DNA from 2 places in the Paenibacillus sp. FSL R10-2734 genome. Region 1 is predicted to be linked to the other one. Evidence: a T-box and tRNA genes for the amino acid it is inferred to sense, from the RefSeq annotation. Region 1 holds a T-box; the other holds one or more tRNA genes.
What was found. The T-box of region 1 lies ahead of pheS (phenylalanine--tRNA ligase subunit alpha). A T-box ahead of a tRNA ligase gene usually reads a tRNA of that ligase, here a tRNA-Phe.
Positions count from the first base shown of each region.

Region 1 (6,286 bases):
GATCAGCGGCGCTGAAGCACTCATCTACTGCCACCTCCGCCGCCACTTGGTGCTCTGCCCATTCCACCGGCACCACCACTGAAGCTGCCACCGCCACTAAAGCCACCACCACCGAAACCGGCGCCACCCATACCGCCCATGCCGCCTTGCATTTGCGTCTCTGTACTGGTTGTGCCCGTTTTTGTAGAGATTACTGTAGGAATAATCACCTTGTCTCCTTCACTAAGCCCGCTGACAATTTCAATGCTGCTCTCATCATGAATGCCCACTTCGACTGTGACCATTCGCTGATTACTATTTCCGCGGTTTCTTGTGCCAGCCGCCCCACTAGACATAGCACCACCGCGAGCATCAGGCGCCCCGCTAGCCATAGCACCACCGCGAGCATCAGGCGCACCACTAGGCATAGCACCACCGTCAGTATCAGGCGCCCCGCTAGGCATTGGTGCCTGGCCTTCGCCAGATGCGTTGTTGGAGGTTTCGGCTGAACCAGCTGCTAAAGGAAGCGCTACTGTGTATTTGCCGTTTCTTTCTTGAACAGCTTCAATAGGTACAGTTAACACATCTTTTTTCTCAGCTGTTGTCACTGAAACTTCTGCTGACATCCCAACAAGGGCACCTTCCGAGGTGGTTAAGCCAACGGTAACATCGAAGAGAGATACTCCGTTAGAGACCGTACCTTCCTTGGCGATCTTAGTGACCGTTCCCTTAAATTCAGTGTCGGGCAGGGCATCCAATGAAATGGTAGCAGGCATTCCTATCTTCACTGTAGGAATATCAAGCTCATCCACCTGCACAATTACACTTAAATTGGCATAATTGGTGATATCGATGAGCTCGGAGCCATCCATCGCTTTTTCACCGCTGGCTATGTTAACTGTTATTACAGTTCCGTCAATAGGAGCCGTTAAAGGATCAGGTGGAACCATATCTTCTTGTACAGAAGCGATTTTTTCCTGCTGGTTCGTAATATCCGTTTTAGCTTTTTCAATCGAACGCTTGGCGCTGGCCAGTTCGTCTTCAGAGGCACCTGCCACAGCCAGCTTCTTATACTGTTCCTGCTTATCCTGAAGCTCCACTTCGAGCGAGGTAAGAGAGGTTTGTTCCTGCTTGAGATTGTCACTCAGGTCAGCGCCTTCGAAGGTAATTAAAGTCTGCCCCTTCTTCACGAGATCGCCCTCTTTGACAAGCACTGCAGCTACAGTTCCAGCGTCCTTCGTTTTCACTTTCCCCGTTTCTGTGGCTGTGACGGAGCCTGCTCCGGATACATTTACTACGATATCACCCTTCGTAACCGTGGCTGTAGTAACGGGCACTTCCGCAGCCTGACTGTTCTTATCAGGTAGAAACGTATACACCAACAATCCTGCTGTTGCTACAGCTACTACTCCGATCGTCCAGAGCAACCATTTTTTCTTCTTCATTTCTTTCCTCCATAGATCATCAAATTTCTTAATATGGCACCCAAGCGCTTTTACTGATTGTCGGATGGATTGTTAGCACCTGAATCGGTGTTTGAAGCGGAACTGCTGTTTGAAGTCGTTGACGCTGCCTGATAAGTGACAACATAGGTCCCAGTTCCTAGTAGATTTCGATGACCTTGGAATTCGTCGTATACATTCAATCGGATCGCGCCGCCACCTAGTGTTTTGTAAAGATTGCTTGTGAATGTTGTGGTGAACGACTTGTAGTTACCTAATGGTAGATCTATACCAGGCGTTAATGTCTTCTCCATCGTTTGTCCGAAGGGGTCAATCACCTCTAGCACTAGCTTGTGCTCATATGTGCCAGATTCATATAAAGCGCTGCTCGACATATTGTAGGTTAGGACCGTACTGAGCGTATCTTTACCAGCGGTGACGGTGGCGACTGTGTTTGTAACGGATAGGGTATATGGGAATAATTCCACATCCAAAAGATTACCCTTCGACTCCACAGCAACATTATTTAGTCCCAGTGACACCGTATTGATATACCCCGTTGATTTCCCACCAGGAGCAGTAAGCTTTCCTTCGGATACCCCTTCACCGACATTAAGCACAAGCTGAGAAGGATCTACACCAAGTGGAAGCTTAGTCCAGACGGTAATCAGATTTTTTCCGTTTGGGCTAGTGGAGGTTGTGGACTGGTTGACCTCGGCCTCGTAATATTGATTGTCTGGCGTTTTGTAATAAGCTACGAGTTGAGTCTGCTCCGATTTGCGCGTTTCCTCGCTGTTCATTTCCAGTTCTGTGTACATGATATTGGAGCTCGTACCTTGGTAGACCGTTGTTCGGCGTTCTAACACTTCTGCTTTTTTACTTTCAAGCTCAATATGGTAGGAACTTAGCGCTGCAACTTCTTGAACACGGCTGTCCAACTGGTTTGTACTTAACGATAGAAAATTAATTTTGCTTTCGCCGGAGGTTTCTTGCAGCGTTATTTTTAATTGATTGAACTGATACGTATAAGGGATATTGGCCACGACATAAACATCTGCCGATTCATTTGGACCGAGTATGGTTTGCGTGCTTTCTGTGACGACTTGGGAAGTGCTGCTAATATCACTCTCGCCAGCTTTAATGACACTTGTAAAAGTAGGAAGCTGCACAGAGGTCGATTTGGTGTTGCGGATGTTGATTTTAGCTACAAGCTGATCCTTGTCTGCCCAGGGTAGCCGCTGGATGTTCTCAAGCTTGACAGCAAATGTTCCGTGACTGTTCTCCACCGCATATTCTGTGTCCTGCCAATTGTTCGTTTGCAGTGTGTAAGGAATCTGATAATAAGCGGTAGGAAAAATGATCTTTCCTTCGACAGCGGGTTCAGTCATTTGTAGTTGCAGTGTTCCTTGGGCAATCGTTAGTGGAACGTCTGCGCTGAGCTCGATTATTTTTTCCTCAAGCGGCTTTAGTGTAAGGTTAGCAAAATCCTTCGTGTCCACTGGAAAGCTATATCCTTCAGCGGCTTTAACGGCAAATTCGTAAGCAGGCAAAGTTATCGCTTTGTTGCCGCTATTCTTTACTCGGAACTGCAGCGTCCACTTTGCGATGCCGTTGTCTGCATGGACGTTAGCGCTTTTCAACTGCGTCTCAACTGTATTGCTATTGATCGTAAGCTTCTTGACGATATTGCTGGCTACGACAAGATCCGCAGTGGCGGCGGCGGGAAGGTTATAGGTAGCGATGGGTAGTGCTATTTTTAATGAGGTATCTTCTCCAGCAAATTGCAGGGTCATATTGTCTGTCTTCATATAAGAGGGGATTTCTGTCATGTAGTAGATCGTCTTTTTTTCCTGTGGCTGCACTTTATAGTTGCTGCTCGCATCATCAAGCGTTAGTTCAAATTCAGATCCGCCAGCGGAAGCTAGGTATCCCTTAAGTCCAGTATCACTGAGCACTTTGGTACCTTGATTGGTTAAGCTCACGCCTACTTTGGCATATACCTTACCGTTATATTTGTAAATTTGCAGACTTTCCGCTTTGGTTGTTACAGGGAGATTATTTAGGGTGATCTTTTTACTCTGGCCTCTAGCAACCGCTTGTGAAAAAGCTGCTGGAAGGGTGAAGGTCCCCAATTTCTTTTGATAATCGTTGCTACTGCTGAAATCCCAACCGAATAATGAAATTTTAATGCCTTTAAGAGAAGTGGATTTACCGACATTTACGTAATAGGTTACAGACTGACTGCTTTTGGAGGGGATGGATTTGATGGTTGCACTGCTCGTAACTGGGCTTCCTTGGATAACTGTTCCTCCGGCAGTAGTTACCTTAGAGAGATAGTCCACAAGATTGATACTGCTGCCGCTTCCATTGTAGTAGCTGAGTGTGTATGTAAGAATATTGCCGCCATCCTGAGTCAAAAAGCCAACATCGCTCAGCTTCACGCTAAAGCTACTCTTCAAAGCTATCGAGCCGAGTTTATCCAGAGTGGACACCGTGGTGGTAGTTGCTGTTTTGGTGGATGTAGTATTCGTTGATGCTGCGTACGCTCCGTACGATGTAGCTTGACTCAGAACGGCTGCGCTAAGCATGATCACAGCAACTTTTGTTCTTCGTGCATGCATGTAATTCCCTCCCAGTATGAAAGTCCTTGTTCTATGAAGGTGGTTTGAGATTATGTACAACCATGCCTTCTTAATAATGGAAATTATCAAGCTCCGCTGAACGTTAGCTGAAAAAAAGTCCCCAAAACGGCTCTGAACCTTAAAGCCAGCTTAAAGCCAGATAAAAATTGCCCTAATTATGCTTGAGCTTGTCAAAACGACAGATTTTGCATATAATAAATAGACATATCTCTTGTATAAAAGAGATACCTGACAATTAGATTGAATTGTGAAATGCAGTGATGGAGAAGAGTACACAGTGCCTGACTTACAGGGAGGAGACGCCGTTGATTGAGAGCGTTTCTAGGAAACAGAGCTGTCGAAGTTCACTCCGGAGCAGTTCCTTGAATTCCTTAAGATTGCCTTGTAAGGATGAGTAGGGGAAACCGGTCGCAGACCGTTATTTCTGTATAAAGTGAGATAGGTATCTGTCTAGCCAAAAGAGGGAATGAAGCTCTTAAGGGAATAGATTGCTTGTCTAACAAGGGTGGTACCACGGTCTTTTCGTCCCTTACCGGGAGGAAAGGCCTTTTTTTGTTGAACTAGACCATGATTGAAGGGGGCTGTACACGGCCATGAAAGAGAAGTTGGAAGCATTGAAGGTTGAGGCGCTGGCTAAGTTGCAGGAGGTTGTGGATCCACAGGTTCTAAATGACCTAAGAGTGAAGTATCTCGGTAAAAAAGGCGAGCTTACAGAAGTTCTACGTGGTATGGGAGGACTTAGTGCTGAGGAGCGTCCGGTTATCGGGCAAGTAGCGAATCAGGTTCGCAGTGCTATTGAGGAGATTATTGGAGCGAAGCAAGAGGCTTTTCAACAGCAGGAGACCCAGCAACGTCTGCAGGCTGAAAAAGTAGACGTAACGCTACCTGGTCGCCGCATGCAGCAAGGGGGCATTCACCCGCTTAGCAGAGTGGTTCAGGAAATCGAGGATATTTTCATTGGTATGGGTTACCGTGTGGCTGAAGGTCCGGAAGTGGAGACCGATTATTATAACTTTGAAGCATTAAATCTGCCTAAAAATCACCCGGCTCGTGATATGCAGGATTCCTTCTATTTGACGGATGATCTGCTCATGCGTACTCAAACGTCTCCGGTACAAATTCGTACTATGCAGGCTATGAACGGTGAAGTTCCAGTTAAAATCATCTGCCCGGGTAAAGTGTTCCGTCGTGATGATGACGATGCAACGCATTCCTTCCAGTTCCATCAAATCGAAGGCTTAGTTATCGGACGCAACATTCGGATGAGTGATCTGAAGGGTACGCTGAATCAATTCGTGCAGGAGATGTTTGGAGCGAATACAGGTATTCGTCTTCGTCCGAGCTTCTTCCCATTCACGGAGCCAAGCGTTGAAGTTGACGTAAGCTGCTTCAAGTGTGGCGGCGATGGCTGCAGACTGTGTAAGCAAAGCGGATGGTTAGAAATCCTTGGCGCGGGCATGGTGCATCCAAATGTTCTGAAAATGGGTGGTTATGATCCAGCTGAATATAGCGGTTTTGCTTTTGGAATGGGTGTTGAGCGGATTGCAATGCTTAAATACGGCATCGATGACATCCGTCATTTCTATAACAACGATATGAGTTTTGTAAAGCAGTTCAAGGGCGTTTAGATTTTTGGTGGGCGAGCTGGCTTACGGGTTAGGGAGTAAGTAGCAATTGGGTTGCTGATCTTGCTTAATAAAAGACTATTTATAGAAGGAACGGAGAAAATTTTTGGAACTGTAGAAGCGTCAGCGTTCGCCTTTATCCTCGGATTTCTACCGCGAGAAGCGGTTTGAATCAGGAAATCTGAGGATAACAGCGATCGGAAGTCCAATATTTTTCGTAGTGACTGCTCCAAATAGGACGGGTATGAAGCTTTGATCGAGTAATCCTAATTTGTACTACTCCCTCAGGAAGCTGATCGAACGGCAAGTAGATAAATACATCTGAAACATAAAGGAAGTGAGCGGACATGAAAGTATCAACCGGATGGTTGGCTGATTATACATCGATTGAAGGAGTAACCGCCGAGAAGCTAGCGGAGAAGATTACCGCTGCCGGCATTGAGATTGACGGAGTAGAGCGCCGCAATAAAGGGATTTCCGGCATCGTAACTGGCTATGTGAAATCGAAAGAAAAACATCCTGATGCTGATAAGCTTAATGTATGTATCGTGGATGCAGGCCAAGGTGAGGATTTGCAAATCGTCTGTGGCGCAAAAAA
Region 1 covers NZ_CP150170.1:5,883,853-5,890,138, reverse strand. The annotation lists gene NSS67_RS25570 (ABC transporter ATP-binding protein) at 1-24, opposite strand, end outside; gene NSS67_RS25565 (efflux RND transporter periplasmic adaptor subunit) at 21-1,424, opposite strand; gene NSS67_RS25560 (hypothetical protein) at 1,475-4,042, opposite strand; T-box leader at 4,312-4,596, shown strand; gene pheS (phenylalanine--tRNA ligase subunit alpha) at 4,657-5,691, shown strand; gene pheT (phenylalanine--tRNA ligase subunit beta) at 6,036-6,286, shown strand, end outside.

Region 2 (6,286 bases), 3.0 Mb from region 1:
AAACCTTGGGCTCAACCTAAGGTCGCACTGGAAACTGGGTGACTTGAGTACAGAAGAGGAAAGTGGAATTCCACGTGTAGCGGTGAAATGCGTAGATATGTGGAGGAACACCAGTGGCGAAGGCGACTTTCTGGGCTGTAACTGACGCTGAGGCGCGAAAGCGTGGGGAGCAAACAGGATTAGATACCCTGGTAGTCCACGCCGTAAACGATGAGTGCTAGGTGTTAGGGGTTTCGATACCCTTGGTGCCGAAGTTAACACAGTAAGCACTCCGCCTGGGGAGTACGGTCGCAAGACTGAAACTCAAAGGAATTGACGGGGACCCGCACAAGCAGTGGAGTATGTGGTTTAATTCGAAGCAACGCGAAGAACCTTACCAGGTCTTGACATCCCTCTGAATCCACTAGAGATAGTGGCGGCCTTCGGGACAGAGGAGACAGGTGGTGCATGGTTGTCGTCAGCTCGTGTCGTGAGATGTTGGGTTAAGTCCCGCAACGAGCGCAACCCTTAACTTTAGTTGCCAGCAAGTAATGTTGGGCACTCTAGAGTGACTGCCGGTGACAAACCGGAGGAAGGTGGGGATGACGTCAAATCATCATGCCCCTTATGACCTGGGCTACACACGTACTACAATGGCCGGTACAACGGGAAGCGAAACCGCGAGGTGAAGCCAATCCCATCAAAGCCGGTCTCAGTTCGGATTGCAGGCTGCAACTCGCCTGCATGAAGTCGGAATTGCTAGTAATCGCGGATCAGCATGCCGCGGTGAATACGTTCCCGGGTCTTGTACACACCGCCCGTCACACCACGAGAGTTTACAACACCCGAAGTCGGTGGGGTAACCCGCAAGGGAGCCAGCCGCCGAAGGTGGGGTAGATGATTGGGGTGAAGTCGTAACAAGGTAGCCGTATCGGAAGGTGCGGCTGGATCACCTCCTTTCTATGGAGAATCGTCTTCTGCAATGAAGACATTCAAATCGGAAGTTAAACTTCCAAAACTCAGGTTTAGGCCTGTTACTCACTCGTTGCTCAGTTTTGAGAGTTTAAGCTCTCATCTTTAAACTTGATCCTTGAAAACTGGATACCGAAACGAATTTGCGTTTTAGAACATCTTTTAGCTAAAACTTGTGTAAACAAGTACGTTAGTTATTAGCTGGAAGCGAAGATTTTCGATTGTGCGAACAAGCGAAACATTGGAGCGAAGGTTAAGCTAATAAGAGCACACGGAGGATGCCTAGGCGCCAGGAGCCGACGAAGGACGTGGCGAACAACGAAACTGCCTCGGGGAGCTGTAAGCAAGCTTTGATCCGGGGGTGTCCGAATGGGGAAACCCAGCTGTGGTAATTCGCAGTTACTCACACCTGAACACATAGGGTGTGTAGAGGCAGACCAGGGGAACTGAAACATCTAAGTACCCTGAGGAAGAGAAAACAATAGTGATTCCGTCAGTAGCGGCGAGCGAACGCGGAACAGCCTAAACCTAAGAGCTTGCTCTTAGGGGTTGTGGGACGTCTCACATGGAGTTACAAAGGAATATGGTAGGTGAAGAGGTCTGGAAAGGCCCGCGATAGAGGTAAAAGCCCTGTAACCTAAACTGTGTTCTCTCCGAGACGGATCCCGAGTAGTGCGGGGCACGTGAAACCCCGTATGAATCCAGCAGGACCATCTGCTAAGGCTAAATACTACCTGGCGACCGATAGTGAAACAGTACCGTGAGGGAAAGGTGAAAAGCACCCCGGAAGGGGAGTGAAATAGAACCTGAAACCGTGTGCTTACAAAAAGTCAGAGCCCTATTAATGGGTGATGGCGTGCCTTTTGTAGAATGAACCGGCGAGTTACGTTTAACATGCAAGGTTAAGTCGAGAAGACGGAGCCGCAGCGAAAGCGAGTCTGAATAGGGCGATTGAGTATGTGGACGTAGACCCGAAACCGTGTGATCTACCCCTGTCCAGGGTGAAGGTGCGGTAACACGCACTGGAGGCCCGAACCCACGTACGTTGAAAAGTGCGGGGATGAGGTGGGGGTAGCGGAGAAATTCCAATCGAACTCGGAGATAGCTGGTTCTCCCCGAAATAGCTTTAGGGCTAGCCTCGGTATAAGAGTAGTGGAGGTAGAGCACTGATTGGTTGCGGGGTCCGCAAGGATTACCAAGATCAGTCAAACTCCGAATGCCATATACTTATTGCCGGGAGTCAGACAGTGAGTGCTAAGATCCATTGTCAAAAGGGAAACAGCCCAGACCATCAGCTAAGGTCCCCAAGTGTGTGTTAAGTGGGAAAGGATGTGGAGTTGCACAGACAACCAGGATGTTGGCTTAGAAGCAGCCACCATTGAAAGAGTGCGTAATAGCTCACTGGTCGAGTGACTCTGCGCCGAAAATGTAACGGGGCTAAACACACCACCGAAGCTATGGCTAGATACGTATGTATCTGGGGTAGGGGAGCGTTGTATGTGGGTTGAAGGTGTACCGTAAGGAGCGCTGGACAGCATACAAGTGAGAATGCCGGTATGAGTAACGAAAAGATCAGTGAGAATCTGATCCGCCGAAAGCCCAAGGTTTCCTGAGGAAGGCTCGTCCGCTCAGGGTAAGTCGGGACCTAAGGCGAGGCCGAAAGGCGTAGTCGAAGGACAACAGTTTGAAATTACTGTACCACCGTAATCCGCTATGAGCGATGGGGTGACGCAGGAGGGTAGTGACGCGGACTGATGGATATGTCCGTCTAAGCAGTGAGGCTGATGTGTAGGCAAATCCGCACATCGTTAAGGCTGGGCTGTGATGGGGAGCGAAAATTGTAGTAGCGAAGGTCATGATCTCACACTGCCAAGAAAAGCCTCTAGCCAGGAGAAGGTGCCCGTACCGCAAACCGACACAGGTAGGCGAGAAGAGAATTCTAAGGCGCGCGGAAGAACTCTCGTTAAGGAACTCGGCAAAATGACCCCGTAACTTCGGGAGAAGGGGTGCCCCGGTAGTGTGAATAGCACGAGGGGGCCGCAGTGAAAAGGCCCAAGCGACTGTTTAGCAAAAACACAGGTCTGTGCGAAGCCGCAAGGCGAAGTATACGGGCTGACGCCTGCCCGGTGCTGGAAGGTTAAGGGGAGTGGTTAGGGGTAACCCGAAGCTATGAACCGAAGCCCCAGTAAACGGCGGCCGTAACTATAACGGTCCTAAGGTAGCGAAATTCCTTGTCAGGTAAATTCTGACCCGCACGAATGGCGTAACGACTTGGGCGCTGTCTCAACGAGAGATCCGGTGAAATTTTAATACCTGTGAAGATGCAGGTTACCCGCGACAAGACGGAAAGACCCCATGGAGCTTTACTGCAGCTTGATATTGAATTTGGGTACGATCTGTACAGGATAGGTGGGAGCCGTAGAAATCGGAGCGCAAGCTTCGGTGGAGGCGCCGTTGGGATACCACCCTGATCGTATCTAGGTTCTAACCTAGTACCGTAATCCGGTACGGGGACCGTGTCAGGCGGGCAGTTTGACTGGGGCGGTCGCCTCCTAAAGAGTAACGGAGGCGTTCCAAGGTTCCCTCAGAATGGTTGGAAATCATTCGAAGAGTGCAAAGGCATAAGGGAGCTTGACTGCGAGACCTACAAGTCGAGCAGGGACGAAAGTCGGACTTAGTGATCCGGTGGTACCGCATGGAAGGGCCATCGCTCAACGGATAAAAGCTACCCTGGGGATAACAGGCTTATCTCCCCCAAGAGTCCACATCGACGGGGAGGTTTGGCACCTCGATGTCGGCTCATCGCATCCTGGGGCTGAAGTAGGTCCCAAGGGTTGGGCTGTTCGCCCATTAAAGCGGTACGCGAGCTGGGTTCAGAACGTCGTGAGACAGTTCGGTCCCTATCTGTCGTGGGCGCAGGAAATTTGAGAGGAGCTGTCCTTAGTACGAGAGGACCGGGATGGACGTACCGCTGGTGCACCAGTTGTTTCGCCAGAAGCATGGCTGGGTAGCTACGTACGGACGGGATAAGCGCTGAAAGCATCTAAGCGTGAAGCCCCCCTCAAGATGAGATTTCCCAATTAGTAAGACCCCTTGAAGACGACGAGGTAGATAGGTTGGAGGTGGAAGTGCAGTAATGCATGGAGCTGACCAATACTAATCGGTCGAGGGCTTATCCAATATTTAAAACGCAGATTTGTTTCGGATTCAGTTTTCAGGCATCAAGCCTGGTATGAATATTCCCTGATAGCTCAGTTGGTAGAGCACTCGACTGTTAATCGAGTTGTCACAGGTTCGAGTCCTGTTCGGGGAGCCATATGGAGAGGTGTCCGAGTTTGGCCGAAGGAGCACGATTGGAAATCGTGTAGGCGCCACAAGCGTCTCGAGGGTTCGAATCCCTCTCTCTCCGCCACAAATTTTTAATTAGTATGGCCCGTTGGTCAAGGGGTTAAGACACCTCCCTTTCACGGAGGTAACATGGGTTCGAATCCCATACGGGTCACCAAATTTTCACTTGATTTTACATAGTGGACTTTGGTACAATAACAATTGTTCTTTACGGAGGCTTAGCTCAGCTGGGAGAGCATCTGCCTTACAAGCAGAGGGTCGGGGGTTCGATCCCCTCAGCCTCCACCATATTTATTTAATAACGACGCGGGGTGGAGCAGCCCGGTAGCTCGTCGGGCTCATAACCCGAAGGCCGCAGGTTCAAATCCTGCCCCCGCAACCAATTTTCATCAAGCAATTATATCTTTTGGAACCGTGGTGTAGTTGGCCTAACATGCCTGCCTGTCACGCAGGAGATCGCGAGTTCGAATCTCGTCGGTTCCGCCATTTTTACCTTGGCTCGATAGCTCAGTCGGTAGAGCAGAGGACTGAAAATCCTCGTGTCGGCGGTTCGAATCCGTCTCGAGCCACCATGATTTTTATAAAAGAATGAGTGCCTGCCGGTGTAGCTCAATTGGTAGAGCAACTGACTTGTAATCAGTAGGTTGGGGGTTCAAGTCCTCTCGCCGGCACCATCCTTGGGGGATTAGCGAAGTGGCCAAACGCATCAGACTGTAAATCTGCTCACGTACGTGTTCGGTGGTTCGAATCCATCATCCCCCACCAGTTTTAGGGGCATAGTTTAAAGGTAGAACAACGGTCTCCAAAACCGTTGGTGTGGGTTCAATTCCTGCTGCCCCTGCCAAATTCTTTCTAAAGTTTAATATGGCGATCGTGGCGAAGGGGTTAACGCACCGGATTGTGGTTCCGGCATTCGTGGGTTCGAGACCCATCGGTCGCCCCATTTACTTTAACAAAGAAGAGTGACAACTAAATTCAGTATCATATGGCGACTGTGGCGAAGGGGTTAACGCACCGGATTGTGGTTCCGGCATTCGTGGGTTCGAGACCCATCAGTCGCCCCATTTTACTTAAAAATGTTATTGGGGATTAGCCAAGCGGTAAGGCAACGGACTTTGACTCCGTCATGCATAGGTTCAAATCCTATATCCCCAGCCATTTTATGCGGACGTGGCTCAGCGGTAGAGCATCGCCTTGCCAAGGCGAGGGTCGCGGGTTCGATTCCCGTCGTCCGCTCCAAATTTTTATATGGCGCCATAGCCAAGTGGTAAGGCAAAGCTCTGCAAAAGCTTTATCCCCAGTTCAAATCTGGGTGGCGCCTCCATTTAGTTTATATGTGCCGGCGTGGCGGAATGGCAGACGCGCTCGACTCAAAATCGAGAGGGAAACCGTGGAGGTTCGAGTCCTCTCGCCGGTATATCAAAAGGTTTGTAAAGTTGCTTATACAAGCGACGTTACAAACCTTTTTTCTTTATGCCTTTGGACTTTCATTCATAAGCCGTTGAATTAGAGGAGATCTCTATTCAACGGCTTTTTTATATGGAATGGAGGTTTATTGATTGTATGGAATGGAGGTTTATTGATTGTTTAGGCGGAAGCCCCGTGGGGTGAGACCTATCTCTCGTTTAAACATATTGCAGAATTGGGCGTCGTTCACAAACCCTGCAGCTGCGGATACTTCAGAGATATGCATTTGGGTATGCTGCAAGAGAGACTTCGCATAATCCAGACGCTTCAATAGTAGATAGCGCAGAGGTGAAGAGCCGAAACGTTCTTTAAATAAATGGCGGAAACGATCATAGCTATATCCGGACATTTCAGAGAGTGTTGCGACCGATAGTTTATGGCGGTAATGCTCATTCATATAGTTTAGAACATATTGTACTCTGTCTTCCGTTGGAGATTGAAAACCAGAGGCGCTAAGTAGCCGAATCAGATGAACAGTAATTTCACTCATTTGCAGGTTTAATAGTTCAGAGAATCCATC
Region 2 covers NZ_CP150170.1:1,536,474-1,542,759, forward strand. The annotation lists rRNA gene NSS67_RS06870 (16S ribosomal RNA) at 1-939, shown strand, start outside; rRNA gene NSS67_RS06875 (23S ribosomal RNA) at 1,203-4,131, shown strand; tRNA gene NSS67_RS06880 (tRNA-Asn) at 4,192-4,267, shown strand; tRNA gene NSS67_RS06885 (tRNA-Ser) at 4,271-4,363, shown strand; tRNA gene NSS67_RS06890 (tRNA-Glu) at 4,382-4,456, shown strand; tRNA gene NSS67_RS06895 (tRNA-Val) at 4,512-4,587, shown strand; tRNA gene NSS67_RS06900 (tRNA-Met) at 4,605-4,681, shown strand; tRNA gene NSS67_RS06905 (tRNA-Asp) at 4,708-4,785, shown strand; tRNA gene NSS67_RS06910 (tRNA-Phe) at 4,796-4,871, shown strand; tRNA gene NSS67_RS06915 (tRNA-Thr) at 4,898-4,973, shown strand; tRNA gene NSS67_RS06920 (tRNA-Tyr) at 4,979-5,064, shown strand; tRNA gene NSS67_RS06925 (tRNA-Trp) at 5,070-5,143, shown strand; tRNA gene NSS67_RS06930 (tRNA-His) at 5,167-5,242, shown strand; tRNA gene NSS67_RS06935 (tRNA-His) at 5,288-5,363, shown strand; tRNA gene NSS67_RS06940 (tRNA-Gln) at 5,383-5,457, shown strand; tRNA gene NSS67_RS06945 (tRNA-Gly) at 5,464-5,538, shown strand; tRNA gene NSS67_RS06950 (tRNA-Cys) at 5,550-5,623, shown strand; tRNA gene NSS67_RS06955 (tRNA-Leu) at 5,638-5,716, shown strand; gene NSS67_RS06960 (helix-turn-helix domain-containing protein) at 5,876-6,286, opposite strand, start outside.
Region 2: it has a tRNA-Phe gene. The T-box ahead of pheS (phenylalanine--tRNA ligase subunit alpha) is inferred to sense a tRNA for this amino acid. The anticodon was not compared.